2 regions of the Exiguobacterium sp. UBA7533 genome follow, and region 2 is predicted to be linked to the other one. Evidence: a T-box and tRNA genes for the amino acid it is inferred to sense, from the RefSeq annotation. Region 2 holds a T-box; the other holds one or more tRNA genes.
What was found. A T-box is a leader RNA that pairs with one kind of tRNA and senses whether it is charged. The one in region 2 lies ahead of ileS (isoleucine--tRNA ligase), so its partner is inferred to be a tRNA-Ile.

Region 1: it encodes a tRNA-Ile, which carries the amino acid that the T-box ahead of ileS (isoleucine--tRNA ligase) is inferred to sense. The anticodon was not compared.

What each region holds. Positions count from the first base shown of each region.
Region 1 is NZ_DLMP01000003.1:224,383-240,373, reverse strand. Features, by position in the region: gene B2U10_RS06765 (Na/Pi cotransporter family protein) at 154-1,797, shown strand; tRNA gene B2U10_RS06760 (tRNA-Met) at 1,924-1,997, shown strand; tRNA gene B2U10_RS06755 (tRNA-Ile) at 2,009-2,082, shown strand; gene B2U10_RS06750 (alpha-amylase) at 2,198-3,658, shown strand; gene B2U10_RS06745 (superoxide dismutase) at 3,752-4,360, shown strand; gene B2U10_RS06740 (peptidoglycan D,D-transpeptidase FtsI family protein) at 4,494-6,566, shown strand; gene B2U10_RS06735 (PstS family phosphate ABC transporter substrate-binding protein) at 6,792-7,736, shown strand; gene pstC (phosphate ABC transporter permease subunit PstC) at 7,826-8,767, shown strand; gene pstA (phosphate ABC transporter permease PstA) at 8,769-9,677, shown strand; gene pstB (phosphate ABC transporter ATP-binding protein PstB) at 9,773-10,549, shown strand; gene phoU (phosphate signaling complex protein PhoU) at 10,568-11,230, shown strand; gene B2U10_RS06710 (DUF4912 domain-containing protein) at 11,338-12,063, shown strand; gene B2U10_RS06705 (1,4-alpha-glucan branching protein domain-containing protein) at 12,095-14,278, shown strand; gene rpmG (50S ribosomal protein L33) at 14,383-14,532, shown strand; gene B2U10_RS06695 (5-formyltetrahydrofolate cyclo-ligase) at 14,590-15,135, shown strand; gene B2U10_RS06690 (DUF92 domain-containing protein) at 15,129-15,908, shown strand.
Region 2 is NZ_DLMP01000001.1:179,756-195,746, forward strand. Features, by position in the region: gene B2U10_RS00930 (RluA family pseudouridine synthase) at 1-920, opposite strand, end outside; gene lspA (signal peptidase II) at 917-1,393, opposite strand; gene ileS (isoleucine--tRNA ligase) at 1,466-4,201, opposite strand; T-box leader at 4,259-4,499, opposite strand; gene B2U10_RS00945 (DivIVA domain-containing protein) at 4,500-5,021, opposite strand; gene B2U10_RS00950 (RNA-binding protein) at 5,047-5,817, opposite strand; gene B2U10_RS00955 (YggT family protein) at 5,814-6,089, opposite strand; gene B2U10_RS00960 (cell division protein SepF) at 6,092-6,589, opposite strand; gene B2U10_RS00965 (YggS family pyridoxal phosphate-dependent enzyme) at 6,612-7,283, opposite strand; gene pgeF (peptidoglycan editing factor PgeF) at 7,270-8,046, opposite strand; gene ftsZ (cell division protein FtsZ) at 8,131-9,285, opposite strand; gene ftsA (cell division protein FtsA) at 9,334-10,638, opposite strand; gene B2U10_RS00985 (cell division protein FtsQ/DivIB) at 10,868-11,647, opposite strand; gene murG (undecaprenyldiphospho-muramoylpentapeptide beta-N-acetylglucosaminyltransferase) at 11,708-12,802, opposite strand; gene murD (UDP-N-acetylmuramoyl-L-alanine--D-glutamate ligase) at 12,799-14,145, opposite strand; gene mraY (phospho-N-acetylmuramoyl-pentapeptide-transferase) at 14,179-15,141, opposite strand; gene B2U10_RS01005 (UDP-N-acetylmuramoyl-tripeptide--D-alanyl-D-alanine ligase) at 15,164-15,991, opposite strand, start outside.

The DNA.
Region 1 (15,991 bases), on a different contig from region 2:
AGGAATTATTGTAGTGGTACAGATTAATAAAACCTTAACAATTGGATGTCGGGAAAACTGTTTACAAGTTCATCAGACCTTTACATAATAGGGGGGTCGAAAAAATAAACTTTACAAACACATCAATCCACATCAAATAAAGGAGCTGGCAAGATGAACTATGATTTGCAGGAAATGATTTTTACCTTCATCGGTGGACTTGGGATTTTCCTTTTCGGTATTAAGTATATGGGAGATGGTCTCCAAAAAACAGCGGGAGACCGATTACGTTATATCCTCGATAAGTATACGACGAATCCACTATTAGGTATCTTAGCAGGTATCGTCGTCACGATATTGATTCAATCGTCATCCGGTACGACTGTCATCGTCGTCGGACTCGTGAGTGCAGGTCTGATGAATTTACGACAAGCAATTGGTGTCGTCATGGGAGCGAACATCGGTACGACGATCACGGCCTTTATCATCGGGTTCAATGTTAAAGAAGCGGCACTTCCGGCAATCGCCATTGGTGCTTTCTTGATCTTCTTCTTCAATAAAGAACGTGTTCAGTATATCGGACAGATTTTCTTTGGTTTCGGTGCATTGTTTTACGGTCTCACATTGATGGGGGACGGGATGGCTCCGCTCGAATCAAGTGCCTGGTTCCGAGAGTTGACTGTCTCGATGTCGGATAACCCATTGCTTGGTGTATTCGTCGGAACTATCTTTACAGTTCTTGTTCAGTCGTCATCTGCGACGATTGGTATCTTACAGGAGTTGTATGCTGGTGACATGATCGATATCAAAGCGGCACTACCGGTCTTGTTCGGTGATAACATTGGAACAACGATTACGGCAGTACTTGCAGCACTTGGTGCGTCGATCGCAGCCAAACGGACAGCCGCCGCACACGTCATCTTCAATATCATCGGAACAATTTTGTTCTTGATCGCATTACCAGTGTTCTCAAGCTTCATCGCATGGATTACAGACGCGCTTGGTTTAGAACCGAAAATGCAAATTGCTTTTGCACACGGAACGTTCAATGTCGTCAACACATTGATTCAATGTTGGTTCATCGCACAAATCGCATGGCTCGTTCAAAAAATCGTACCAGGTACGGATACGACGATCGATTCAAAACCGCGTCATCTCGATCAAAACATCTTAAATCAATCTTCTGCGCTTGCCTTAAACCAAGCGAAACTTGAAGTTTTGCGTATGGGTGAATTCTCAAAAGACGCACTTGCAAAAGCACACCGTTACACGCAATCGCATGATAAAAAAGATGTTTCAGAATCCGAGCAGATTGAATATGCGATCAACTACCTGAATACAGAAGTGACGAGTTATCTCGTTAAAATAGCAGCACATGATTTATCAGAACGTGAATCAAACGATCATTCGTTATTGATGCACGCCGTCAATGACTTTGAGCGGATTGGTGATCATGTTGAGAATATCGTTGAATTAATCGACTTCCAGATCGTCAACCGGATTCAGTTCACCACATCTGCGAAGCGAGAGCTTGATGAGATGTATGTCCTGACACAAGAAATCGTCGCTTGTGCGATTCGCGCCGTCGAAGAAGACGATGTCACGCGGGCACGAAAAGTTCTTGAACTTGAAGGGAAACTTGATGCATTCGAACGTTCATTCCGTAAACAGCATGTACTTCGCGTGAATGCTGGTGAATGTACAGGACAAGCGGGAATGATCTTCGTCGACTTACTTTCAAACCTTGAACGAATCGGCGATCACGCGGTGAACATCACGGATCTCGTCCTTGAACAGCGGACAGCATTAATGAACTAAGCGTAGACTTATTTTAAAACAGCTGATTTCGAAAAAAATGAAATCAGCTGTTTATTTTTTTGAAATAGCATATTGACAAGTTTCGTCACATCTCGTAATCTAATAAGAGTAAGAAACATACATCATGGCGGTGTAGCTCAGCTGGCTAGAGCGTACGGTTCATACCCGTGAGGTCGTGGGTTCGACTCCCTCCGCCGCTACTATTACTTAAGGACCCTTAGCTCAGCTGGTTAGAGCTGACGGCTCATAACCGTCCGGTCGCAGGTTCGAGTCCTGCAGGGTCCATTTGGTTGAACGCTTCTCGTTGCAAACGGGAAGCGTTTATTTTTGTTCGCTCGGGGAATAGTAAAGGTATTGTAATAATATTCATACTATAGTAACTAAGGGAGAGCGAAGAGAGATGGAACGTAACCATACGATGATGCAGTTTTTCGAGTGGCATGTAGAGAATGATGGAAAGCACTGGCAACGTTTGAAAGAACGAGCGCCTGAATTGCGTGCTGCTGGCATCACGTCCGTGTGGATTCCCCCAGCATCGAAAGGTCAGTCGGATGAAGATACAGGATACGGGATCTATGATGTCTATGACTTAGGCGAGTTCGATCAAAAAGGAACGGTCCGGACGAAATATGGCACAAAGGATGAACTGGTCGAAGCAATCGAAGTTGCCCATGAGAACGATATCGCTGTTTATGCGGATGTTGTCATGAACCATAAAGCTGCAGCAGACGAACTCGAAACGATTAAAGTAGTGGAAGTCAATCCAGAAGACCGATCGAAAGAAATTTCAGAAGAGTTTGAAATCGATGCGTGGACGAAGTTTACTTTCCCAGGTCGTAATGGAAAGTATTCGGATTTCGTCTGGACACACGAATTCTTCAATGGAACGGATTTTGACGCGCGCGAAGAAAAAACAGGAATCTTTAAGATTTCCGGAAATAATAAAGATTGGAACAACCAAGTAGATGATGAGTTCGGCAATTATGATTACCTCATGTTTGCAAACATCGACTACAATCATCCGACGGTACGGGAAGAAATGATCCGTTGGGGACACTGGTTCAAGGACACGATCGATTGCCAAGGCTTCCGTCTTGATGCAATCAAGCATATCAACTATGAATTTGTCCGTGAATTCGCGAAATCGATGATGGAAAGCAGCGAAGGCGATTTTTACATGGTCGGCGAGTTTTGGAAGTCAGATCTCGACGATTGCCGTCATTTCCTAGACAGTGTCGACTACACGATTGATTTGTTTGATGTTCCGCTTCATTATAAATTCCATGAAGCTTCCAAGCAGGGAGAAAAATTTGATTTAACGACATTGTTTGCGGATACGCTCGTCGAGTCGCATCCGACGAATGCCGTGACGTTCGTCGACAATCACGATTCACAGCCTGGCGAGTCGCTAGAATCATGGGTGGATGACTGGTTCAAGCAACATGCCTATGCAGCGATCTTGTTACGTAAGGACGGATATCCATGTGTCTTTTACGGGGATTACTATGGCGTCCAAGGACCGACCCCTGTCGAAGGAAAAAAAGAGATGATCAATGCCCTGCTCTATACGCGCTATCATAAAGCATACGGAGAACAACAGGATTATCTTGATGACCCGCACTGTGTAGGCTGGGTTCGTCTTGGTGTCGATGAAATCGAGAACTCAGGTTGTGCCGTGTTGCTTTCGAACGCCGACATGTGCGAGAAACGCATGTTCGTCGGTGAAGAGCGTGCGGGTCAAGAATGGTTCGACTATACAAACCATCAAGATCATCCAGTCGTGATTGACGAAGAAGGATTTGGTGTCTTCCCGGTTCCGGGCGGAGGCGTCTCTGTTTTTGCTCCGCAAGAAGTCGAGTAAATCCGAGGGTCTTGACTTGCGTCAACACAGGTACTTTTGCTAGTCTTAAAGGGTATTGAAGTTTTCGAAAATAGCACAAAGGGGGACATGAACATGTCAAAATTTGAATTACCAGAACTCGGCTACGCTTATGATGCGCTTGAGCCACATATCGATGCTCGTACGATGGAGATTCACCACACGAAACACCACAACACGTATGTCACGAACGTGAATACGGCGCTTGAGGGTACAGAACATGAAGGAAAGTCACTTGAAGAACTTCTTCAAAACTTGGATGCTCTCCCAGCAAACATTCAAACTGCAGTCCGTAACAACGGTGGCGGTCACTGGAACCACTCATTCTTCTGGAAATTGTTGAAGAAGAACGATGGCGCTGCTCCAACAGGGGAACTTGCAACAGCAATCGACGAAGCATTCGGATCATTTGATGCATTTAAAGATGCGTTCGCAAAAGCAGCAACAACTCGTTTCGGTTCTGGTTGGGCTTGGTTGATCGTTGACGGTGGGAAATTGGCAGTCGTTTCGACTCCAAACCAAGATACACCAGTCATGGAAGGCAAAACGCCAATCCTTGGTCTTGATGTTTGGGAACATGCATACTATCTCAACTATCAAAACCGTCGTCCGGATTACATCAATGCATTCTTCAACGTCGTTGATTGGGACCACGTAGCGAAGCTTTACGCTGACGCGAAGTAATGGAAAGAAGCGTATCGTTCAATTGTGAACGATACGCTTTTTTTAATGCGGAAAATCATGGGATAGGTTGTTATGGAAAGTTTCCTTCTATATAATGAAACAAGATGACTTTTGAACGATAGGGGAGTACGCCATGGCTAAACGAATCACCGTACGAGGAAGACGGCGTAATCATCTGCCGCTTCGTCTGAATTTAATGTTCTTCGTCGTTTTTTTATTGTTTGCGATTTTGATTTTCCGTCTAGGAGTCGTTCAAATCGTCAATGGTGAAAAAATTTCGCGGGAAGTCCAAAAAACGGAGATGACTGCATCAAAGTATGAAGTACCACGTGGTAAGATTTATGACCGGGATGGTCGTCTACTTGTCGATACAATTTCTAAATACTCCATTGTATATCGTCGCGCACAATCGACGAAAGTAGATGAACGTATTGAAATCGCGCAGCGTCTCGCAGCAATCATTGATCTGCCTAAAAAAGACTGGAAAGTCACGGAACGTGACATCAAGGATTTTTGGGTCGCGACGAACACGGAAGAGTCGGATCGTCGTTACCAAGCAGCAGTGAAAAAGAAGTATCCTTCAACGGAAGCACAAAGTAAGCTTTCGATTGCGGAACAAGATCAAATCCGCCTGGATGCGATCACGAAAAAAGATATTGATTACGATGATAAGACGATGGAAGTCATTGCGATCAAACATAACATGGAAGTCGGTTATGCGCTTGATCCACAACTCGTCAAGCTCGGTGCGTCTGCAAAAGAGATGGCAATCATCGATGAAAATTTAGAAGATTTGAAAGGTGTATCGGTTGAACCGTTTTACGAACGCTCTTATCCGTATGAAGGAACACTTCGAAACATCTTCGGAAAGTACTCGAAGATTCCGGCAGAACAACAAGCGGAGTTCAAAGCAAAAGGATATAGTTTGAATGATCGTGTCGGGACTTCGTTCCTTGAGCAACAGTACGAAGATCTTCTGCGCGGGAAACCGGCATACGATGTGTACGAAACGTTTAATGGAGAACCGGTCGGTGATCCAAAACGTGAAGAAGGCGAGTCCGGGAAGGACCTCGTTCTAACCGTTGATGCGGAATACAATAAAAAAGTAGATCAAATCATGCAACAAGCGATCAAAATGGGTCGTGGCATGGGTAGTCGTTATTTAAAAGAAGGATATGCCGTCGTCATGAATCCACAAACTGGTGAGATTTTAGCGATGTCAGGTCAAAAGCTTGATCCTTCGACTGGGAAGTTCACGGATGTAGCGATTAATAATGTCTTGACGTCTCTTCAAATCGGTTCAACGATCAAGGGTGCGACAGTTGCGATGGGACTACAGGAAGGTGTCATTCGTCAAAACGAAGTCATCAACGATGCGCCGATCACAATCGGAGGTACAAAAAAAGGATCATATGTTAACATGGGACCGATTACGGATTTAACGGCGCTTGAGCGCTCGTCGAACGTCTATATGTTTAACATTGCGATGCGGATGGCGAAATATCCGAGCAATGGGATTGCTGGTGCGAGCGTGGATGGAGCAGCTGCCATCATGCAGAATTACTATAGTCAGTTCGGTCTTGGGGTGACGACAGGTGTTGATTTGCCTTACGAAGCAAAAGGTGTTCAAGGGACGCCAGACCGTGTCACGTTGTTGATGGACCGAGTCATTGGTCAGTACGATGCCTTTACGCCGCTTCAAGTCGCGCAGTACATTTCAACACTTGCGAACGGTGGTTATCGAGTTCAGCCTCACTTCTTAAAAGAAGTATTGGCGTCGAACTCGATTGAAAAGGGTACGAAAAAAGTCGATTACAGCTTTAAAACGAATTATCTGAACCGGATTGAAGTCAGTCAAGATAATATTGATCATGTCCGGGAAGGGTTGCACCGTGTTGTAAAAGGTGAGCGTGGTACAGCCAAAGTCATCGCACAAACTGGAATCGATGCTGCAGCAAAAACAGGTACTGCACAGGTCAGCGTCTATGGGGATGACGGAATCGCCTTACGTGACGGAAGCGGGCAACCGGTTCGTTCATTGAACTCGAATCTTGTCGGTTGGGCACCGTATGACAATCCAGAGATGGCGTGGGCCGTGTTCCTTCCTTACATGGAACAAGAGACTGTCAACTCGAAAATCGGTCATGATCTTGTCAAAGCGTACTTCAACGTAAAGGACGTACCGTGGCAGACTAAGCCAAATTAACTAGAAACTAAGCGAGGGTGAGCAATCACTCTCGTTTTTTTGTTTGTATTGACCTTTTTTTGTAATGGATTTCGAATTGTAAACACTAAAAAACACGCCTTTACAATTCTTTTACGTTGGATTCATTTCGTTTTAATAGTTCATCCGTAGTATAAGTCTTGTAAGGAAAACGGATAAAAAGTCGTAGCATCGTCAGCGACATACTTTCGAGGAGGAAAATTAATCATGTCTTGGATGAAAAAAACAGCACTCATTACAACGGTAGCATCAATCGCAGTAGTGGGGGCAGCATGTGGTAACGATAAAGGCGGTTCTGCTAGTTCATCTGATTTAAAAGGGAAAATCGCAATCGACGGTTCTTCTACAGTCTTCCCGATCATGGAAGCTGTCGGTGAAGAATATTCAACGGAACAACCTGACGTAAATGTCACAGTCGGTGTCTCTGGTACGGGTGGCGGATTCAAACGCTTCGTCGTCGGTGAAACGGATCTTTCGAACGCATCGCGTGAAATTAAAGAAGAAGAAGCAGCTGAAGCGAAAAAGAACAACATCGAATATACAAAACTTTCACTTGCATATGATGGTCTAACTGTTGCAGTCAGCAAAGATAATACATGGGTAAAAGAACTCTCGCTTGATCAACTCGAAAAGATTTGGCTCGATCCAAACGTTAAGACTTGGAAAGATGTTGATTCTTCTTATCCGGCTGAACCACTGAAGTTCTTCAGCCCAGGGAAAGATTCAGGAACATTCGACTTCTTCTCTGAAAAAGTACTTGAGAAGAAAGACATGCGTAAAGACGTTCAACTGTCTGAGGACGATAACGTACTCGTCAAAGGGGTTGAAGGAACGAAAGGTGCGATTGGTTACTTCGGTTATGCCTACTACGCTGAAAATAAAGATAAGTTAAAAGAAGTACCACTTTCAGCTGAAGGAAAAGATGCTGTCGATCCAACACCAGAAACAATCAAGGATTTATCTTACCCGCTGTCACGTGAAATCTACACGTACGTCAACAACAAATCATTGAACGATAAAAAACAGGTGGCAGACTTCGTGAAATTCACGAACGAAAACGCTGGAGATTTAGCTGAAGAAGTCGGTTATATCAAAATGCCACAAGATCGTTACGATGAAAACACAAAAGCAATCGAAGATGCAATGAAATAATCATCGAGTCATGAGGATGGCCCAACCGGGGAAGTCTGTACCGGTTGGGTCCCGTTCTCATGTCAAGAAGGAGTAGGGAGCGAAGAAGGATGAATTCAACACCCAATAAATCGGTTCGCGAGCTGATTCAACAGAACCGACAGCAAAAATTCAGTGTGAAAAACGTCATGGAACGCATCATGCCGATCGTTTTATTTCTGTGTGCGTTCGTCTCGGTCGTTACGACCATCGGCATCATTCTCACGTTAGTCATTGAAACCGAGCATTTCTTTGAAGTCGTTCCGTTCAAGGAATTTTTCGGCAGTACGAGCTGGTATCCACTGAACTCTCAACCAGAGTATGGGATTTGGCCGCTCGTCGTCGGTACACTTGAGATTACCGTGATTGCGATGCTAGTTGCCGTGCCGATCGGCCTCACGTCTGCGATTTATTTAAGTGAGTATGCGTCAGACCGTGCACGCCGTATCTTAAAACCGATTTTAGAAGTCTTAGCTGGTGTTCCGACGATCGTTTTCGGATTCTTCGCGTTGACGTTCGTCACACCACTACTCGTTAAATTAATTCCAGGCATTCAAATCTACAATGCGCTCAGTCCGGGGATCGTCGTCGGTATCATGATCATTCCAATGATCGCCTCGATTTCTGAGGATGCGATGAGCTCTGTTCCTAAAAAAATTCGTGACGGTGCGCTTGCTCTTGGTTCGACACGTCTTGAAGTCGCATTAAAAGTCGTTGTTCCCGCTGCCTTGTCCGGAATCATTGCTTCAATCGTACTCGGAATGTCTCGGGCGATTGGTGAGACGATGATCGTGACGATCGCTGGTGGTTCGAATCCGACAGCTGCTGTTAATCCACTCGAGCCGGTCCAGACGATGACTGCGTATATCGTTCAGGTCGCTTTAGGCGATGCTGGATTTGGAACAGTTGAATATTACAGTATCTATGCGGTTGGTACGCTCTTGTTCGTCTTTACGTTATTGATGAACTTACTCGCGAACTGGATCACACGCCGCTTCAGAGAGGAGTATTAAGATGGCCTTACCAGAAAAGCAACCTGTCACAAAAAAATTCATCGACCCGGTCGCAGTTAAGAAATCCATTAGCCAACGCCTCGTCGTCAACAATGTAACGAAAGTCATTTTCCTCGTCGGTCTGTTTTTCGGTCTCGTCGTCTTAGGTATTCTCCTATTCGGCGTCATCCGTGACGGTGCTTCGTGGTTATCACTTGAATTTCTACAAAACGCACCATCTCGTCGTGCGGAACGTGCCGGAATCTATCCAGCGTTAATGGGATCGATCTTCTTGATGCTCCTGATCATCCCGATGATTTTCATCATTGGTGTTGGAGCAGCAATTTATTTAGAAGAATATGCAAAAAAGAGTCGGATGACATCGTTCATCGAGGTCAATATCTCGAACCTCGCAGGTGTTCCGTCGATCGTCTTTGGTTTACTCGGATTAACGTTCTTCGTTCGTAATATGGGCTTCGGTTCGACGTTGATTGCTGGAGCTTTGACACTTGCATTGATGAGTCTTCCGGTCGTCATCGTTTCTTCTCAAGAAGCAATTCGCGCCGTGCCACAAGCGATGCGCCATGCATCACTCGCACTCGGTGCATCGAAATGGCAAACGACGTTCAAAGTCGTTCTTCCGGCATCACTTCCGGGAGTCATTACAGGAATCATCTTAGCTGTATCCCGAGCGATCGGTGAGACAGCACCGTTGATCATGGTCGGAGCTGCCATTTTCATCGCCCGTGCGCCAGAAGGGATCTTTTCAGAGTTCACGGCATTACCGATTCAAATCTATAACTGGACAAGTCGTCCACAAGCGGACTTCCAAGGTCTTGCAGCAGCAGGAATCATCATCTTGATGGTCATTCTCTTGACGATGAACTCGCTTGCGATCTGGATTCGGAACCGATTTTCTAAACGCTATTAATCGAACGAGATAGAAGGGATTTCTTTTAAGGAGGAAGACAGATGATGGATACGAAGCTGAATACGAAATCAGTCGTCACAGAAGGGGCAGAGCGTATGAACCAACCAGTAGTAGCACGCGAGAGCGTCTATAACGTTAAAAATTTAAATTTATGGTACGGTGACGATCACGCGCTTAAAGATGTCAATCTTGATATCAAAAAAAATGAAGTTACGGCAATTATTGGACCGTCAGGATGCGGTAAATCGACATTCATCAAAACATTGAACCGGATGGTCGAACTCGTTCCGATCGTGCGGACGAATGGTGTCATTGAGTATCACGGACGTAATATCTTTGAAAAAGAGTATGGTGTTGAAGAATTACGGACGTCTGTCGGAATGGTCTTTCAGCAACCGAATCCATTCCCAAAATCAATTTACGATAACATCGCATATGGTCCACGTGTCCATGGCGTTAAAAACAAAAAAATCCTTGATGAGATCGTGGAACGTAGTTTACGCCGAGCAGCGATTTGGGATGAAGTCAAAGATCGCTTAAATGAAAATGCCTACGGTCTTTCGGGTGGTCAACAACAACGTCTCTGTATCGCGCGTTGCCTCGCGATCGAGCCGGATGTCATTTTGATGGATGAGCCGACATCGGCACTGGACCCGATTTCTACATTAAAAGTAGAAGAACTCGTCCAAGAGTTGAAATCGGACTACTCAATTATCATCGTCACGCACAACATGCAGCAAGCTGCACGTGTATCTGACAAAACAGCATTCTTCTTGAATGGTGAAGTCGTCGAGTTCGATCAAACAGACCGGATCTTTGGAAATCCGACCGACAAACGGACGGAAGATTACATTTCAGGACGATTCGGATAAGAAGGGGAGACGAGACGAATGGCAGCGAACCGTACAATTTTTGGAGAAAACCTTGCAATACTCGATCAAAAAGTCTTTTTACTAGCACGAAAAACGATGCAACAAATCGCAACGACAGCAGAGGCGCTCGAAAAATATGATCAAGATATCGCACGTGGTGTCATTGCGAACGACAATGAACTCGATGATCTTGAACTCGAAATCAACGATGATGCGATCCTCTTAATCGCGAAGCAACAACCAGTTGCGACGGATTTACGACGGATCATCACAGCGATGAAGATTTCATCGGATCTCGAGCGGATTGCGGATTATGCAGGAAATATTTCAAAAGCAGTCCTTCGTGTCGAAACATTTCCATACGTCATCGATATCTCCTTGTTGAAGGAAGCGTTTGAGACATTACTCGATATGACGGAAACCGCAATCGTTGCATATCGTGATGGAGATGTCGAAAAAGCAAAAGCACTGTCTGATCTCGACAATGTCATCGATGAGACGACATACAAGGCGCTCCGTCAGTATATGCGTCATATGTCCTTGCAACCGATCGTTGTCGATGAAGTCATGCAATTCACGAACATTTGCCGATATATCGAGCGAATGGGTGACCACTTGACGAACGTCGGGGAACATCTGATCTATCTCGAAAAAGGAAAACATTATGATTTAAATGGGTGAACTAAGTAGGCAGGAGGAATTTCCTCTGCCTACTTTTTTTGTAAAGGGATTCGAAACACGTTTGTAGAATAGGAAAGAAGTGAATAATGACAGAGAGGTGATTGGGAATGCTTGAGCAAATCATTAAAATGAAAGAACAAGGGCTGACAACAAAACAAATCGCAGCTCAATTGGATACGACTGAAGGAAAAATTAAATATGCTTGGACCAAATATCGTAAATCATTGACAAATCAACCAACTGTAGAAGCACCGAAAGTAAAATCAAAAACTGTCAAACAGACCAAAAAGTCGACTGCACCGGTATTAGATGTCGTACCGTCTGTGCAAGTGATGCCATCACTCGAACGTGATGCGTTTGGAATGGCGACGCATTATGAAGATGATATTCTCCATGCGATCGTTCAGTCACCGACTGCGTTATATGTCTACTGGGAATTGTCTGAACTGTCGAAACAGTTGTTAGAAACGCATTATCACACGACATTTGATTCGTTCCGTAAAGAGTTACGCATCATTGACGTCACACTCGTCGATTACGAACAAGGACAAGCGAATCGTACGTATCAGTTCGAACTGCCTGAGATGACGAATGCTTGGTTCGTTCGACCAGTTGCCCCGAATACTACATACATCATTGAATGGGGCATTCAAACGATTGATGGAGATTTCGTTCCAGTACTACGTTCGAAACCAGTCGAGACACCACGTGACGAACCAGTCACAGACGGACGCTTCGCCGAAGTCGTGCATCATTGGCAATACGGTGAGGTCGAACAGCCGGAATGGGTCGAGGTATTACGCCCGTATTCTTATTTCGATCGCGTCCGATAATGGAATTAGAGAGAGGAAAGGAAGAGAAGCTATGCGAAAAGGATATTTTTCACTCGTCTTACATGCACACTTACCATATATCCGTCATGAAGAGGCGCATCGTCTCGAGGAACGGTGGATGTATGAAGCGATTTCAGAAACCTACATTCCATTATTGTGGGAAGTCGACCGCTTATCACGTCCGCTCGGTTGGACAGTCAGTATTTCACCGCCGGTCATCGAGATGCTTGCCGATCCACTGATTCAAGACCGCTACATCGAGCATATCGAGGACACATTACGTTTGATTCGTCAGGAACTGGAGCGAGAGCTTGACCAAAAGGAACGAGATGCTCTTTTATTCTATCAAGACCGCTATCAAGATTTATTGAATACGTTCCTTCACTGGGAAAAAGATTTGAACCGGGCATTCCGCCATTACAAAGAGCAAGGCTATCTTGATTTGATTACCTGTACGGCGACACACGGGTTCAGTCCTCACATGTTGTCTGAACAAGCGGCGCGCTCTGAAATTCAGACAGGCTTGAACTGTTTTGAACGCCATTACGGATTCCGTCCATCAGGTCTTTGGATGCCGGAATGTGCCTATACGCCAGGACTTGATCGGATTTTATATGAGGAAGGCATTCGCTATACGTTCGTCGATGAACATTCGATTTTAAACGCCGATCCAGCACCAAAACACGGAATCGGAGCACCCGTCTATTCTCCACACGGCGTAGCACTCTTCCCGCGTGATCAAATCATTTCCGGAAAAATCTGGAGTTCTGTTATCGGGTATCCGGGACATCCTGATTATCGTGAGTTTTATCGGGATCTCGCGTATGATCGGGAATGGGATCAAATTGCTGAGTTCATGCATCCGGAAGGCTTACGTTATGATACCGGGTTGAAATTGCATCGTGTAACAGGTGAGACGGATCAAAAAGACTATTACGTACGTGACTGGGCATGGCAACGAACAAGTGAGCATGCAGCAGATTTTGCTCAAGCACTTGGTGAACATTTAGATGCATATCAAGGACAAGACTTCCCGCCATTTCTCGTCACAGCACCATTTGATGCTGAATTGTTTGGTCACTGGTGGTTCGAAGGACCTGATTTCCTTGGTAAAGCGATGGAACGTCTAGAGGATCAGGCGATTGAGTCGATTTCACCAGCTATGTTCCTCGAACGTCACTTCCAAGACATCGATACGGCACATGTCGCGATGGGAACGTGGGGACGAAAAGGCTATGCGGAAGTCTGGATCAACGAGCGCAACGACTGGATGATTCGCCATCTCCACCAGCTCGAAAAGAGACTAGCAGGAATCGTTGCGCGAAATCGTCATCAAGATGCATTGACTGTCAAGGCGAAACGCCAGCTCATTCGAGAATATCTACTTGCTGTCTCAAGTGACTGGCCGTTCATTTTAGACGGACAGACGACAGCACAGTACGCTGCGAACCGGTTCCGTGAGCATATCTTACGTTTTGAAGAAACCGAACGTCGTCTCGATGCACAAGAATTAACGATGGACTGGTTGGAAGGGCGTTATCAACAATATCCGTTCTTGCAAGATGAAGACATTGAACCAGATGTTTTCTTAACGGCTCATGACTATTATGTTGCGGTCAAACGCGATGCTGCTTTGAACAAGGATGGTATTCTCATGTTCACTCGGGATTACGAACAATCTCACCGTCCAGTTCGTGATGTAGCTAGACGACTAGCGGCAGCGGGAGAGAACGTCTACGTCGTAACGGAACATCCTGAAGCGTATCGATTCGAGGAGGGTGTACATGTATACGGGGTACAAGTGACAGGTCTACCGCTCGTTCAAACATACAATCAACTGGCTGCGTTAAATCTAGCCTTCTTGCGTCAGGCGCAAGCCTTGGCGAAGATCGTTGACTTCCAAGTCGTCCATAACTTCAATATGGAAACAGCGTCAGCTGCCCAGGCAATCGCCAAGATGAAAGAGTTGCCACTCGTCAGTAATGTTTATGATGTCGAGAGTGAGCGTTCTCCGGATCGTTCAGGTGGTCTGGTCGTTGCGTTAAAACGACTTGAAGGAGACGCATTGCGTCAATCGGCTGTCGTTTATCTAGAACGGGAAGAGTCACGCAACGGGGTGGAACAGGAGTATCACGTTGAAAAGAAACCCCTTCGTTTTGAAGAGAACCTTGAAAAACCATATCAACACGTGACGAATCCGAAAAAGAACGGATGAACAGTTGCAATTCCTTTCCTTTCTTGGTACGATACTTGAGTATGCTTAACCTTATGTAAAGCAAAATCACTTGATACATCGAGAGCTAGATAGGAGGGAATTCCATGCGCGTTAAAATCACATTAGCTTGCACTGAAACTGGTGACCGTACTTATATCACTAAAAAGAACAAGCGTAACAACCCAGAGCGTCTTGAGTTGAAGAAATACAACCCACGTCTCCGTAAACACACACTTCACCGTGAAGTGAAATAATTGAGATGGAAGCCGTCACTTCGTGTGATGGCTTTTTTTGTGGAAAGGAAGACAGTTATGAACAAACAAGAAGTACGCCGTCTGATCAAAGAAAGATTAGATGTGATGGAGAACCGTGCTGAAAAGCAACGGTTAATACACGAACATGTTTTGTTATTGCCTGAATGGCAACAAGCGACTTGTGTCGCAATCACGTTAGCATTTCGAAATGAATGTGATACAAGCATATTGATTAAACAAGCGTGGCAAGAGGACAAGACGGTCTTGATACCGAAAGTAGTCGGAGAAGAGATGGTCTTTTATGAATACAGACCAGAAGATCAATTGCAGCATAATCAGATGGGAATCGCAGAACCAATGGATTCAGCTCGTCGCACTACACTTAATCAAGCGGGATTTTGTCTCGTTCCGGGACGCGCCTATCGACGGGATGGCTATCGCTTAGGGTGGGGAGGCGGTTATTATGATCGTGCACTCGTGACATACACAGGTTGTAAAGTATCCATCGCCTTTTCAGAACAGCTCTTTCCAGATTTTGAAGTGGAAGACTTCGATATCCCAGTTGATCTCATCGTCACGGACCAAGAGGTTATCCGATGTTAAGTGTTACGATTTTATTTTGTCTCATTCTCGCCTGGACTGGACGATATTTTCGCTTGTTGACGACAAGCGGGGCTGTCTTGACAATGCTCGTCGGCAGTGGTGTCTCATTTGGATTCGGCTTGAAAGGTTTAGTGGTGCTCTTACTCTTCTTTGGCAGCTCGAGTCTTTTATCGAAAATTGGGCGTTCTAGAAAAAAATCCGTGGACGCGATCGTCGAAAAAGAGGGTGCACGTGACGGATGGCAAGTACTTGCGAATGGAGGAGTAGCGTTCGTCGCTGCTATAGCCTACGCCATGACGATGAATTTTGCATATCTCTTGTTATTCCTATTCGTCATCGCGGCATCGAATGCCGATACATGGGCTTCGGAAATCGGTCCACTCTCAAGACGTGATCCATGGTCTTTGAAAACATTACGACGGGTACCAGCAGGAACGAGCGGAGCGATGTCGTTAATCGGAACGTTAGGAACAATTGCTGGAGCTGCGTTCATCGCTTTAGCAGCGCAGTGGATCTTCTCTCTTTCTTTGACAGAGGCCTTACTTGTGACAGGTATCGGTGTCCTTGGAAGTCTGCTCGATACACTATTTGGAGCAATGTGGCAACGCGTGTATGAATGTTCAGTTTGCGGGGAACGTACGGAAAAACGAGAGCATCATGGACAACCGACAGCTTACGTATCGGGTATTTGGTTTCTTGGAAATGATGCGGTAAACGTCATGACGAGTGGTCTAGCGAGTGGAATCGGGTTTATCATCGTCCGATTCTGGTAAGTGCAAAGTATGACAGGGTAATTCCTTATGTTAGGATATCAATGACACAAAATGGACAAATGTGATTAATTTCACATATTACA
Region 2 (15,991 bases):
GACTCTAATTCAAGTTTTTTCAGTTGACCAATCTCGAATGTCATCTCTTCTGGGAGTGGTGCTTCAAAACGCATCCATTCGCCTGTCCGTGGATGTTCGAAGCCGAGAACCGCAGCATGCAAGGCTTGACCATTCATTTTCATCGTCTTACGTGGACCATATTTCGGGTCACCGGCAAGCGGGAAACCGATATAACGCATGTGGACACGGATTTGGTGTGTTCGCCCTGTTTCGAGTTTACATTCCACGACTGTAAACCCTTCGTACCGATCGAGAACACGGAAATGGGTTACGGCAGTTTTTGAATTCTTATCCGTTACCGTCATCCGTTGACGATCGTTCTTATCGCGTCCGATCGGTGCTTCAATCGTTCCGAGCTCGTGCGGAATCTCACCGTGCACGAGCGCAATGTAGAGACGTTCCGTCGTTTTCTCTTTCAACTGATGCGCGAGTGATTCATGCGCTAAGTCGTTCTTAGCAACCATCAACAGACCAGACGTGTCCTTATCGATTCGGTGAACGATTCCTGGACGTTTGACTCCATTAATGCCCGAGAGATCTTGACAATGATGTAATAAGGCATTGACGAGGGTCCCTGAGACATGACCTGCCGCTGGGTGGACGACCATTCCTTTTGGTTTGTTGACGACAATGACATCTGAGTCCTCGTAGACGACCTCAAGCGGGATATCTTCTGGTAAAATCTCAAGTTCTACCGCTTCCGGGATATGAACGGCAATCGATTCTGTTCCCGATAATTTATAGTTTGGTTTAACGACACGACCATCGACTTCGACGCGTCCCGCTTTTAACCATTCCTGTACTTGCGAACGCGACCATTCATTTTGATCTGCGAGCCACTTATCAATGCGCCCTGTCGCTCCATCCGCTTGTACGGACCATGTTTCTACTTCATTCATTTATCCATCGTTCCTTTCTTAGTCAACCGTTCTTCGAACATGACGCTAATCAGCATCGTGATGACACCAAACGTCAAACAGACGTCTGCGACATTAAAGATCGGGAAATTATAGCCGAACGGGAAGAAGTGGAAGAAATCAACGACTTCTCCTCGAACCATTCGATCAATGAAATTTCCGATCGCACCACTAAGTAGTAGCGAGATACTCCAAGCAAATACCTTATTTTTCGTGCCTTCCTTGTAGAGGAAGTAAATCAATCCAATGACGACGATAATCGTGACGAAGAAGAAGAAGCCGAATTTACCTTCGAGCATTCCCCATGCAGCGCCACGGTTCCGATACGAGTTGAGATAAAAGAAATCCGGAATGACTGTGATCGCTTGACCGATCGTCATATTTTGAACGACGATCCATTTCGTCAACTGGTCGATTCCAACGAGTAAAGCAGCAATCCCTAAGTAAAGCCACATCCTATTGTCCTCCGCATCCAAAAATAATGAGGGACGTCCTGCGAAGTCGCAGTCGCCCCTCCCTTTGTATCATTATAAAGAATTGACGACTTCAGTACAACGTGGGCAAAGCGTCGGATGAGCCGGATCTTGTCCGAGTTCTGTCGAATATGTCCAACAACGTTCACATTTTTCACCGTCAGCTTTTTGAACTGTAATACCGGTCGTCTCATACATCTTATCCGTTGTATCCACGAATTCGAGTTGTGAGACTTGGAGCAACTGCTCAAGATGATCAATCGTTTTAAGCAATGCTTTTGTTTCTTCCTTCGGTGCAAGCAAGAGTTTTGCTTCAAGTGTCTTACCGACGAGTTTCTCGACGCGTGCTTCCTCGAGTGCTTTTAAGACATCATCACGGAACGTCAGGAACGCGTTCCATTTCTCGATGAGAGCAAGTCCTTCTTCTGAGACTTCGACCGTTTCTGGAAGGTCCGTCAAGAAGATGCTCTTCGTCTCAACAGCTGGTACGAATTCCCATGCTTCGTCTGCCGTGTGTGGCAAGACAGGTGCCATCAATTGCAACAAGGCGACGACTGTATCATACATGACCGTCTGAACCGCACGACGCGATGTCGCGTCTGCTTTTTCGATATACAGGATATCTTTCGTGTAATCGAGGTAGAACGACGACAAATCAAGGACACAGAAGTTGTGGAGCAATTGATAGACCGACATGAAGTCGTACGCATCATAAGCCGCTTTTACTTTTCCAACAAGTTGGTCCAGTTTCGTACGCATGAAACGGTCTGACTCTGGTAAGTCTTCAAATGCGACTCGGTGCGTCGCAGGATCGAATTGATCCAAGTTTCCGAGAAGGAAACGAACCGTGTTCCGGATTTTACGATATGATTCTGAGACTTGTTTGAAGTTATCCATCGATGCCCGAACATCAGCTTGATAATCGACAGATGCCACCCACAAACGAAGGATCTCTGCTCCGAATTGTTGCATGACTTGGATTGGTGCAATCGTGTTACCAATCGATTTCGACATCTTGCGACCTTGACCATCCAGAACGAATCCGTGACTGACGACCGCTTTGTATGGTGCTTTCCCAGTCGTTGCGACGGCTGTCGATAGCGACGAGTTAAACCAACCGCGGTATTGGTCAGAACCTTCAAGATAGAGATCCGCTGGACGCGTCAATTCAGGACGTGTCGCAAGGACACCGGCATGTGATGAACCAGAATCGAACCAGACATCCATGATGTCCGTTTCTTTTTTGAAGATACCGTTCGGACTTGCTGGATGTGTGAATCCTTCAGGAAGCAAGTCGACTGCTTCGCGCTCATACCAGACATTTGATCCGTGAGTTGCAAATAGATTCGCGATATGATCAATCGTTTCTGGTGTGACGATTTCCGTTCCATCTTCAGCGTAGAAGATTGGAAGTGGAACGCCCCAAGCACGTTGACGGGAAATGACCCAGTCGCCGCGGTCTTTGAACATGTTGTGGAGACGTGTTTCACCCCACTCTGGTACCCACTGGACGCCTTTGATCTCATCAAGGATTTCCGCACGGAAGTCTTTGATTGAAGCGAACCACTGTGGCGTTGCCCGGAAGATGACCGGTTTTTTCGTCCGCCAGTCGTGTGGATACGAGTGTTTGATGAATGACAGTTTTAAGAGAGCGCCTGCTTCTTCGAGTGCGAGACCGATTTCTTTGTTCGCATCTTCATAGAACATGCCTTCGAATCCAGGAGCTTCTGCCGTCATGACACCTTTATCGTCAACTGGGCAGAGAACGTCAAGCCCGTATGCTTGACCAATACGGAAGTCATCTTCCCCGTGTCCTGGAGCTGTATGAACGACACCCGTCGCTTCCGCTGTAACGTGGTCGCCAAGCATGACGAGTGATTCACGGTCATAAAGCGGATGTTTCGCTTTCACGTACTCGAAGTCCGCACCGTTGAAGACACGTCCAATTGTCGCGTCTTCCCATCCGAGCGCTTCGATGACTTCTGGAACAAGTGTTTCCGCTACGATATATCCTTTTCCTTGATACTCGATCCGCGCATACGTCAATTCCGCACTGACAGAGATTCCAAGGTTCGCTGGGATCGTCCATGGAGTGGTCGTCCAGATGACGAAATGATCCGTCGGCTCAAGGATGTTTTTTCCATCCATGACTTGGAATGCGACATAGATCGCAGCTGACCGTTTGTCTTGATATTCGATTTCTGCTTCAGCTAGTGCTGATTCAGAAGACGGTGACCAATAGACCGGCTTTTTCCCTTTATAGATATAGCCTTTGTTCGCCATGTCCCCGAACAAACGAATTTGAGCTGCTTCAAATTCTGGTTGAAGCGTAATATATGGATTGTCATAGTCACCGAGAACACCGAGACGTTTGAATTGATCACGTTGGTGATCGACTTGTTCGAGCGCATATTTCGCACATAACTCACGGAATTCCGCGACCGTCATCGATTTGCGGTCAACACCTGCTTTTTGAAGTGCTGTCTCGATAGGCAAGCCATGTGTGTCCCAACCTGGTACGTAAGGGGACTGGAAGCCATTCATCGATTTGTAACGGACGATGATGTCTTTTAAGACTTTGTTTAATCCGTGACCCATGTGGATGTCACCGTTCGCATAAGGAGGACCATCGTGAAGAATGAACGTCGGTTTTCCAGCATTCTTTTCTTGGACCGCAGCATAGAGATTCATCTCTTCCCATCGTGCTTGCATATCCGGCTCACGTTTTGGCAAGTTGCCTCGCATTAAAAACTCCGTTTTCATCATCAATAAGGTTTCTTTGTAATCCATCTGACCATCTCTCACCTTTCGCTTTAAAAGTACAAAAAAAGCCAAGCTCATCCCTGAGATAGGGACGAGCTTGGCTGAACTCGCGGTACCACCCTACTAATCCTGCTCGTCTGTTCGACGACGCAGGACCGCTTAAGAACTCGCTAACGGGAGTGAACCGGCATGACTTACTGTTCGGAGAACGTTCAGTCATACACTCTAAGGGGATATCCCATCTCTTTCGTTGCTCGGGCTTCCACCATTTCCCGATTCGCTGTCAACTGTCCAAGATGCGACGTGTCCTTATCATTGATTTTATTTATACGACATCGTCGTCATTATACGCAACTGCTGGAACATCGTCAAGCGCTCCACGAGAAGAGAAATCAAATGCATCCCAGTCGTGGCTCGTCAATAATTCCATTTGAGCATCGATCAACACTTTGAAGCGATTGCGATAGAGCTCGATTTTCTTACGCATCTGTTCCACTTCGAAGTCCGTCCGTTGTGCCCGGCGTTGTGCCGCATCTTGCAATTGCTCTGCTTCGCGTTCTGCCTGTTTCAAGATCAAGCTTGCTTCTTTTGAAGCATTCGCTTTCACTTCTTCTGCCGCTTCCTGTGCGACAATAATCGATTTATTCAATGTTTCTTCCATCGAACTAAAGTAATCGACACGCGCTTGCATGTTTTGGATGACTTCCTGTTGTTGACGGTTCTCACGTAACAACAACTCAAAATCCTTGATGACCTGATCTAGGAATTCGTTCACTTCATCCTCGTCATAGCCGCGAAACTTTCGTGTGAACTCCTTATTATGAATATCGAGTGGCGTTAATGGCATGATGAATTCCTCCTCCGCATTTTTTTTATCCTTTTAAAATACCGTATTGTAGTTTGATTCGATCCCGTTTCGTTGATCCGAGAATCGCAATCAGTTTAACGCGTCCCGTTCCACGTAAGGAAAGCAGATCCCCTTCTTCAAGCATGAAACTCACGTCATCGACTACCTTATAATTCACTTTACTTTCACCCTGTTTAATGAGCGTCTGTGCCTTTTGACGGGAGAAGCCGAGAATTTCACTGACGACCGTATCGAACCGAAGTGAGCTGACGAACCCGAGCGTCTCTTCCCACTCTTGTTCCTTCACTTTCAAGCGATCTTCTGCGTCTACGCGCGAAAGACGAATCTTCGTCTTACCTGCGCGTTCGACGTTTGCTTCGATATATGTCGCAACTTCGTCCGCGACAGCAAATTGCACTTGATCCTGGATGATGACGTCGCCGAACTTGGCACGCTTCAATCCGACGTTCAATAATGTACCGGTGACTTGACGATGAGATAGTTCAACGAATTTAGTAGGATAATGAATGCGATAAATGGAAATGTCAAAGTCATCCGCGTTGTATTCATAATAGTCTGGTGCGAGGATTGCTCGTTTACGTTCGGCGCCTTCGAAACCGCCCTCAAAAAAGAGGGCGCATTTCGAACCGACGAGTTCTTGTGTGATTTGCTGTTCACGAGGGTCTAGAAAATCCGTTAATTTAAACGTATACGTCGCTTCCACGTGATCAATCCAGTTCAAGACCGAATCGACGAATTCCCGCTCGCTTCCACGATAATGATCATATACACTCATACGAAGAAGATAGCTCGGATACCGGATTGTGCCAAGTTCAAGACGAGAAAGGCAACAATCGGCGAGATATCTAGCATGCCTCCGATAGGCGGGATAATACGACGGAAGGGTGCTAGGAATGGCTCGACCAACATCGCGAGCACTTGTCCGAATTTCGAATCACGGGCATTCGGGAACCAAGATAGCAGAATGTACACAATCATGACATAACTATAATATTGTAATAACGTACTTAATGTACGACCAATCGCGTACATCACTTGTGAATCCATACTTACCACCCCTTATGATTAATATCATCTTCTCCTAGGAGATTCGAGATGCTACCAGCCAACTCGACATTGTTTGGAACACAGAGGAGGGTATTCTGACTGATCGTCGTGATCGTTCCATCGAGAGCGAAAACGACACCAGATAAGAAGTTGATCATCTGTCGTGATTGATCTTTTGACATACGTTGCATATTGACGATGACAGCACGGTTCTGACGAAGATGTTCCCCAATCTCTTGGGCTTCGTTAAAGACACGTGGTTCACTCAAGATGACCTGCGATTTCGTTTTTTTCGTCGCATGTAGCGGCACGATATTCGATTGTCTCACGCTGTCCTCCTTTTGAGTAACACTTGGGGTAGATTCCTCGTAATACTCTTCGTACTCTTGTTGTGAAGCACCTCTACCTTTATTTATTGTAGCATCATTTTCATATTCGAGTTCATCTAAATCATCGCTGTTGCCGAGAAATAGATTTTGCATTTTTGATTTGAAACCCATATCCATTCTCCCTTCTTCTCGTTTAGGTGTGAACGAGCGTCGTCCCGACTCGGACGAACGTCGCCCCTTCTTCGATGGCAATCTCAAAATCCGATGACATCCCCATGGATAACTCTGTACATGGAGCATACGACAATTTTTTTGCCTTGACCTCTTCTTGCAATGTTTTTAATGACCGGAATACCTCACGTATACGCGTCGTGTCTTCCGTCAACGGTGCCATCGTCATCAGTCCGATGACACGAATCGCGGGATACTGACCGATTTCGTGTAAGAACGACGGTACATCCTCCGGTGCAATACCTTGCTTCGATTCTTCTCCCGAGATATTGACTTGAATGAAACAATCAATGATTCGGTTCGTTCGTTTATTGATCTCTTCTGCCAAATGAAGACGATCGAGCGAATGCAGCACATCAATGGCATCGATGATCTGACGAACTTTACGCGTCTGTAACGTGCCGATGAAGTGCCATGTACAGGCTGTACGTCCAAGTTCTGCTTGTTTTTCGAGCAGTCCATCCGGACGATTTTCTCCAAGATGCGTTACACCGGCCTCTAATAATTCAGAAGCAACTTGACTTGAGACTGATTTCGTCACGCCAATCAACTGTACCTGCTTTTTGGATGAACTCTTTTCACTCGCTTGTTTTATCCGTCGTGTAACCTCTTGTACATTTTCAAGAATTGACATCCAATGACTCCTTTACGATCAAACTCGCGAACCGACCGCCGTGGTCGCCGTGGCGATAAGAGAAGTAATCTTCCGCCTGACAATGTGTACATAGACCTGAGTCAAGGACATCACCCACTCCACAACGCTCAGCAAGCGCAGCATTTGTTTTTTGTAGCGATAACATCGCTTTTCCATCTTCCTTGCGTATGTAAGGAGACTCATCGAGTTCAAGTGCGTCGATCGCATCGATAACGGGTTGATCGACTTCGTAACAACAATCACGAATCGATGGACCAATGACCATCTGAATCGATGAGCGACTCGCACCTGCACGCTCCATTTGTTTGACTGTCTCTTCAACGATATTGCCAACAGTCCCCCGCCATCCGGCGTGCGTATTCGCGATGATTCCTGTCGTCGGATCACAGAAGACAAGCGGAACACAATCAGCGAAGAGCATCATCAGTAAGACATTCGAATCAGTCGTCACCAATCCATCTGTACCCGGAATCGCTGTTTCGTAATCCAGAGCGCCGCGTCCGGAGTCAAGTGTCGTCACCTGTTCAACGTGATTCCCATGGATTTGCTGCGCCCAAATTGAGTTCTCAAGAGATAGATCAAGCTGTCGAGCAATGACTTGTCGGTTCTGGATGACGCCGTCACGATCATCGTTGACATGTAATCCTAAATTACCGTTTCCATGTGGTGCTGCAAACTTCGTCGTAAAGGCGGCACGTACGGTACCTGTTGGTGTATCCCATTTGATCCATTGTCCAAACATGTTGATGCCTCCTTCGATTTTAAAAAAAGAGGCGCCGCTTTCGCGACACCTCTTGGTTTAGCAGTCGTGTCACTGGAACATCGATCAACGATTATTCCGGCGAAGGAATGATGGGATGTCCATCGTTTCTTCGACATCTGGCGCTTTAGCTGGTTCAGGATTTGAGCTGACAGGCGTCTCTTCGACTTGTGGTTTAGACTCCTCTGTTGGTGGTGGAGTCGCTTGTTTTTTCTTCAATAGGTTTTTCATCATCTCTTGTGCGGATGGAATTTCGAAGTCGAGTGGTTCGTTTTCGAATTCTGTCGCGATGACTGTGACGATGATTTCATCTTCTAGGTTATCATTGATGACCGAACCGAAGATCAAGTTAACTTCCTCATCTGCTGCACTTTGAACGATCTGTGCGGCTTCCGTTACTTCATACAAGCTGAGGTTCGCACTACCCGTGATGTTCATTAGAACACCTTTCGCGCCTTCGATTGATGTTTCAAGCAATGGACTTGAAATCGCTTTTTTAGCGGCTTCCGTCGCGCGATGTTCACCTGTTGCGACACCTACACCCATCAAAGCAGAACCTTTTTCAGTCATGATCGTCTTCACATCGGCGAAGTCGAGGTTGATTAGACCAGGAACGGCAATCAAGTCCGTGATACCCTGTACACCTTGACGTAAGACGTTATCCGCTTCTTTGAACGCTTCAAGCATCGGTGTGTTCCGATCGACGATTTCAAGCAACTTATCATTCGGGATGACGATCAACGTATCGACTTTTTCTTTGAAGTTCTGGACACCAGAAACAGCATGTTGCATCCGTTTACGTCCTTCGAACATGAATGGCTTTGTCACGACACCGACTGTCAATGCGCCGATTTCTTTTGAAATCTCAGCGATGACTGGAGCAGCTCCTGTTCCAGTTCCGCCACCCATACCGGCTGTGACGAAGACCATGTCAGCTCCTGAAAGGATTTCTGTTAATTGTTCACGGCTCTCTTCTGCCGCTTTTTTACCGATTTCCGGATTTGCACCCGCACCGAGACCACGTGTCAATTTTGCGCCGAGTTGTAATTTCACGTCAGCTTGTGACATGTTCAATGCCTGAGCGTCTGTGTTTACAGCGATGAACTCTACGCCTTGGACACCGTGTTCAATCATTCGGTTGACGGCGTTCGAACCGCCACCGCCTACACCGATGACCTTGATTTTTGCTACTTGGTCCATCATTTCATCAAAATGCAACATAAAAAGGGCCCCCTAATATTTTTTACTCATTGGATTTTTTTGTAGGCATTAACCAAAGAATTTCTCAAAGAAACTACTGAATGACTTTTTCTCTTTTGGAGGCTGTTCACGCGTTGGTCGTTCTTCACGAGCAGGTGATGCCTGTTCGTTCATGAGCAGTGCATCCTGCTCACGTCCGGATGCTACGACTTCTTTCTCTTCTGCCCGGTCGAAACCTGATTTCGATACGGCGCTTCTTGAGAGTACATAACGTAACATACCAGCTGCAACGGCATACTTCGGATGACGAATACCAAGACTAGCAGGCTGATAAACATTGACGCTCTGCTTGAAAATCCGTTTTCCGAGCTGATCGATGCCAGGTAGTGAAGAACTTCCACCACATAAGATCAAGCCGCTATTCATGTGAGCGTATCCCGCTTGCGTCATTCGTTTTTGAATCATCTCGAAGATTTCCTCAAGTCGCGCTTCTAAAACGAATCCGATCTCTGATTGTGGTTCGAAACGATGTTCCCCGTTGATCGTGACGTATGAGACTTTCTCCTCCGGATCACCGAGTGCTTCGAGTGCAACGCCGTATTCTTCTTTAGCGAGTTTCGCATCTTGGTATTTGCAGTTCATCTTGTACGTCAAATCACGTGTCAGATGATCTCCACCGTAAGGCAACGTCGTCGAGTAGACGAGATCGTTCTTTTCATAGATGGAAAGCGTCGTCGTCTCATGTCCGATATCGATGATCCCAACACCGAGTTCTAGTTCATCAATCGATGCTGCGATTCTAGATACCGCTAAACTCTCCAGCACATATCCAGCAAGCTCTAAACCAGCCCGTTCAATGGAACGTTTAATGCTATGTAGGATCGTCTTCGCTCCGATGATGAGCTTCCCTGTTACTTCGAGACGATAACCAATCATTCCTCTTGGATCAGTGATTTCTGTTTGCTGATCAACCGTAAACGTCTTCGGCAAGACATCAACTACACTGAGTTCATTTGGAATTCGCATGACCATCGCAGAATGCAAGACATCTTTCACATCATCATCCGTGATTTCATTGTCCTCACCTTTGATTGACGTCATCCCCTGGCAATCCTTGACTTGAATGTGCTCGCCCGAAATAGCGACATATACTTCACCAATTGGTTCACCAAGTGTACGTTCCACTTCTGTGACCGCTTGTTTAATGGCATGTACCGTTTGATCGATGTCAACGATGACACCTCGTTTAACACCCGCGGATGGTGCAGAACCTTCAGCAAGTACGTTCAGCGTTCCACCAAGTAGTTCACCGACGATGAGCTTCACCTCCGATGTCCCAATGTCGAGTGCGGCAATCGTACCTTTCGTTTCCATGGGAGTGACACCTCCACTTTCATAATACTAATCCTTTTTATTCCTAATTATATTCTAGGAATAGATCAGGCTTCTTCTCGTTTAAGTCTACACTATATAAATACTTACGAAAAGAAGTTATTGCCCGTCTTAGCGTCCTAATAGATTACGATTTGATGACGATTCAAATAAAGGTCGACGAATGAAAACACATGTTTGTTTTTTTGTTCGTCAGCCCTTTACGAATCTTCTATTTTTTCCCTTTATATGGTTTGAAATAGATACCACCATCAATTGTAATTGTTCCTGTCTTTCCTTTTGGTAAGGCAGAAATGACCTTTACATATTCATTCAATGAATTAGAAAAGGCAGAAGTACTGAGCAAAACCGTATTCCCATCCGTCATGAACAACTTCAGACCACCTTTGTCAGTCTTATCATTAGCGACGATCTCGGATATCCGGCTCCGTACTTTCGGCTCGATTTTAACAAGCTCCTTCGTCAATCGATTTAGAGATTGATCGGTGAAGCCAGTCAGGATCGGAGCGTCAAACAATTCTTCCTTCGACTTACCGGGAATGATCGTTCCATCCGCAAGGACGATCCGGTCTCCCGGTTTATCTTTCGCATAGGCAATCTCTTTCTCTTCCGTCACCGTCACGCGATATTGGTGCAAAAATTGCTTTTGCATCGTTGCTTCTTGAATACCTGGGACCTTCTCAATCCGTTCAAGAACGTCTTCCTCTGACACATTAAAGGCATGTGTCTCTTTCACCTTGATCCCGGATGCTTGCAAAATATCCTCTGATTTCACATTGACGTTACCATCAACATCAAATCGAGCGACCCGGGAATAGCTTGACTGCAGATAAAAGACGACACCGACCAATAGACCAATCAAAATCAGGACATAAATGAGTCTTCGGTTAGCTTTTTTGCGACGTTGTTCACGGATATAAGGTATCTTATCCTCGAGACTGCGGACGTTCTTGTCCTCTTGCGGTCGTCCGACCGCTCTCCGTTCCCTCACGTCTCATTCCTCCTCTATACGTAACAGTTCATTTCCCTATCGGTCTTTTCCTGCAATAGTTTAGTTTTTTTGTCCTGTTAGTCGTAACAATTCATCAACTAAGTCTCGTGATGCATTCGGCATACCGAGCGCAAGTGCTGCTTCAGACATCTTTTGTTGTTGCGCCAATGCTTTTTCACATGCATCAAATAACCGTTCACCTGTCAGTTCTTGTTCACGAATCAATAGACTCGCACCTGTCTCGACGAGCGATGAGGCATTGACTTCTTGATGGTTTTCCGTCACGTAAGGACTTGGAATGAGGACACTCGGTAACCCAAGCGTCGTCAGTTCTGCTAATGTACTTGCTCCCGAACGCGAAATGACAAGTTGACTTGCTTTTAGGATGTTCGGTAAATCATATACAAATGGACGCAGTTGAATGCGTTCAGGTACTGAGCCAACGCGTGAAACAATCGTATCGTAATGAATCTGACCCGTAACGAAGAGGAGCGACCATCCGGCTTGTTCAACTTTCGGCATCATGTCGACGACTGCTTCATTGATGGCAGGCGCACCACGACTACCACCATAGATGACGACGAGTGGACGCCCTTCCTCGAAACCGAAACGTTGACGCTCTTCCGTTGGGTTGATTTGTAACTCCGCTACTTCAGAAGCGCGTGGGTTTCCGATCAGAACCGTCTTTGTTTCGTTTTTACCGAAGTGATGACCGGATCCTTTGAAGGATAATGCGACACGGTCCACATAACGCGCTAAAAATTTATTGGTGATACCGGGAAGACTGTTTTGTTCATGAACGAGTGTCTTAAAACCCATTTTTGCTGCTGTGTACAGAACAGGTCCACAGACGAACCCACCTGTACCGACGACAATATCCGGTTGGAACTGGCGCAGTAGTCGGCGAACCCGTCGGACACTCTTGACGAACCGGATACCCGTCTTGACGTTCTCGAACGACAGCGAACGACGGATGCCAGAGATCTCAATCGATTCAAATGGAATTCCTGCCCGACGGACGATGTCCGCTTCGAGACCGTTTTCTGTTCCGATATAGAGGACCTCACACGGCATGCGTTCTTCGAGCTCTCGGATCATGGCAAGTGCCGGATAGATGTGACCACCTGTACCGCCACCAGAGACGACGATTTTCATACTGTTGTTCCCCCTACTTCATGTACGGCACGAACGAAATGATCGCCGCGCTCTTCATATGTCTTATACTGATCCCAACTTGCGGATGCTGGTGATAAAAGAATGATGTCTCCAGGTTGTGATACTTCAAACGCTACTTTCACGGCTTCATCCATCGTCTTGACGACCGTTGATGAATAGCCGTTTTCAGATGCAAGCGTTCCGAAGCGATGTCCGGTTTCTCCCAGTCCGATGACATGTTTGACGTGCTTCATCGCATCGAGTAGCGGTGTCAAATCCGCTCCACGCTCGAGCCCACCACATAACCAGATGATGTTTGTCGTGAATCCAGATAGGGCTGCTTCTGTCGCGACGTTATTCGTCGCTTTCGAATCGTTATAAACTTTTCGACCAGCAATTTCACCGACGAACTGTGTCCGGTGCTCTACTCCTCCGAATGTCCGCAACACATGCTGGACATTCGCTAATGGTAAGTCGAATGGTTCGACAAGCGCTAAGGCCGCGAGGACGTTCTCAACATTGTGACCACCACCGAGAGCAAGTTCTTTGACGGGTAGAATACTCGATCCATTGATCGTCAACACATCATTCACTATTTCTGCATAAGCAGATTGACGACGTGAGAATAGGAGCGGCGTCACATTTGCTGTCTTACCGAGCTCGTTGACCGATGCATCATCAGCGTTCAAGATAAGCCGATCCGAAGATGTCATGTTTTTGAAAATCTGAGCTTTTGCTTCTCCGTATGATTCAAAATCACCATGATAATCGAGATGTGCCGGTGATAGATTTAAAAAGGCTGCTGTGTATGGTCGGAACTGATCGATCCCCATCAATTGAAAACTCGATAATTCAATGACGATGATGTCATCTCGTTTCGCCTGACGTGCGATTTCAATTGCCGGGAATCCAATGTTTCCTGCCAAATGCACACGTCGAGACCCTGTTTTCAACAATTCATGAACGAGTGTCGTCGTCGTCGTTTTCCCGTTTGATCCTGTGATAGCAATCCACGTCGCATCTGTTGCGTGATACGCCAGTTCCACCTCTGTCCAAACGGGAATGTTGCGTCGTAATGCTTCTTGTAACAATTCGATCTGATACGGAATCCCTGGATTCTTGACGATCAAATCGATGTCATCGAGTAGTGTAAGCGGATGCCCACCATAAACCGTTTGGACATCGAGTGATGCAAGCACTGCTTGATCACTCTCGGACGGTGTTTTCCCGTCATTCACTGTCACTTCTGCACCTACGCTCGCTAAATAACGAGCGGCTGCGATTCCACTTTTCGCCGTTCCGAGAACGAGCACCTTTTGATCATTCCATTGTCGTTGTTCCATTGTTGAATCGCTCACTTTCTCTCTTCGTTTTTATCACATAAATACGTAGGCGATGAATGCCATCAAACAGCTGATTCCTGCGAATGTACCGACAATCCGCCATTCGCTCCAACCAACCATTTCAAAATGGTGATGAATCGGACTCATTTTAAAGATACGTTTCCCTGTCGTCTTAAATGAGATGACTTGTAGAATGACAGATAGTGTCTCTACAACGAAGACAATGCCGATCAAGACAAGGAGAAGTTCTAGTTTTAGGACAATCGATAGACCTGCTAGTGCGGCACCGAGTGCAAGGGACCCTGTGTCGCCCATGAAGATTTTTGCTGGATGAGCATTGAATAAAAGGAATCCAATTAGGGCACCAACTGCTGAGAAGGCAAAACAAGCAGCACCCACTTCATCCGCGATGAACCAACTGTACAAACCGAAGAAGAGGAATGTCGGAATCGCCGTAAACGATACGAGACCGTCTAACCCGTCTGTCAAGTTGACAGCATTCGAGAATCCGACTAACCAGAACAAGGCAACGAACGGATAGATGATACCAAAATCAAGTTTGAAGTCTGTGAATGGAATCGACAGATACGTCGCGTCACTCGTAAATCCACCACTCAACCAAACGAATAACAATCCGACGACGATTTGCCCAATCAGTTTTTGCTTCGAATTCAAGCCGAGATTACGCTTCTTGACGACTTTGATGTAGTCATCGATGAAACCAATCGCACCATATGCAAGTGTTAAAAAGAGTAACGATAACTGTGTCGTTGATAAATCACCCATGACGATTGCTCCAAGAACACTGACGATCATCGCGACGAGAATGACGATCCCGCCCATCGTTGGCGTTCCCGATTTGACCTGATGCCATTGAGGTCCTTCTTCCCGAATTTCCTGACCGAACTTCAATCGGTGTAGAAACGGAATTGCCTTTGGCATAACAAGTAGTACAACAAGAAATGCAAGAATAAGACTGATGAATAATGTGATCATAGCAGACACCCTTTTTCAAAAATTAGTTTTCGTTCAGATAGGTCAATATCCGTTCGAGCGCCATCCCACGTGACGCTTTCAATAAAACGATTGTTCGTTCTCCAAGCAGCGAACGCAATTGTTCAGCAGCATCCTCAACAGTTGCCGCAAATTGGATTTGGACGGATGGGTCGCTGATTCCTTCAGCAATCCACGCGCCTTTCTCCCCTACTAGAATAGCATGCGAGACCGGTAACGTAATCCGCTTTCCGACCGAGGCATGTAACAAGCGTTCCTGGTCTCCTAGTTCATACATATCGCCGAGCACGAGAACGCGCGTCGTATACCCTTCTAATGCAGTGATTGTCTCAATCGCTGCATTCATCGATGTCGGACTTGCGTTATACGCATCGTTGATGACCGCCGTCTCCTCAAAGAGCAGTCGTTCCATCCGCATTGGTGTCAGTTCAACCGCGTCGAATCCTTCTTGGATCCGGGCATCCGTCACGCCAAGCGCGCGCGCTGTCGCAATCGCGTACGCTGCATTTCGGACTTGGTGTTTTCCTAACACAGGCAGATGAAAGGCAGTACCATCGTAAGCAAAGGCTGTTCCGAAAAATGTTGCTTCTGTCGTCTCGATCCGGTACGTATTCCCAATCTGATAACCGATTTTCTCCGCTTCGACTTCTGCTAGAAGTGGTTCATCCCCATCAACGAACAGATGACCTCCTGGTTTAAGACCAGACCGAATCTCAAGCTTTGCTTTGGCGATTCCACTACGTCCACCGACTTGCTCCGCATGGGATTCACCGATGTTCGTGACGAGCGCAATATCTGGTTCAGCAAGATTCGATAAGAATTCGATATCGCC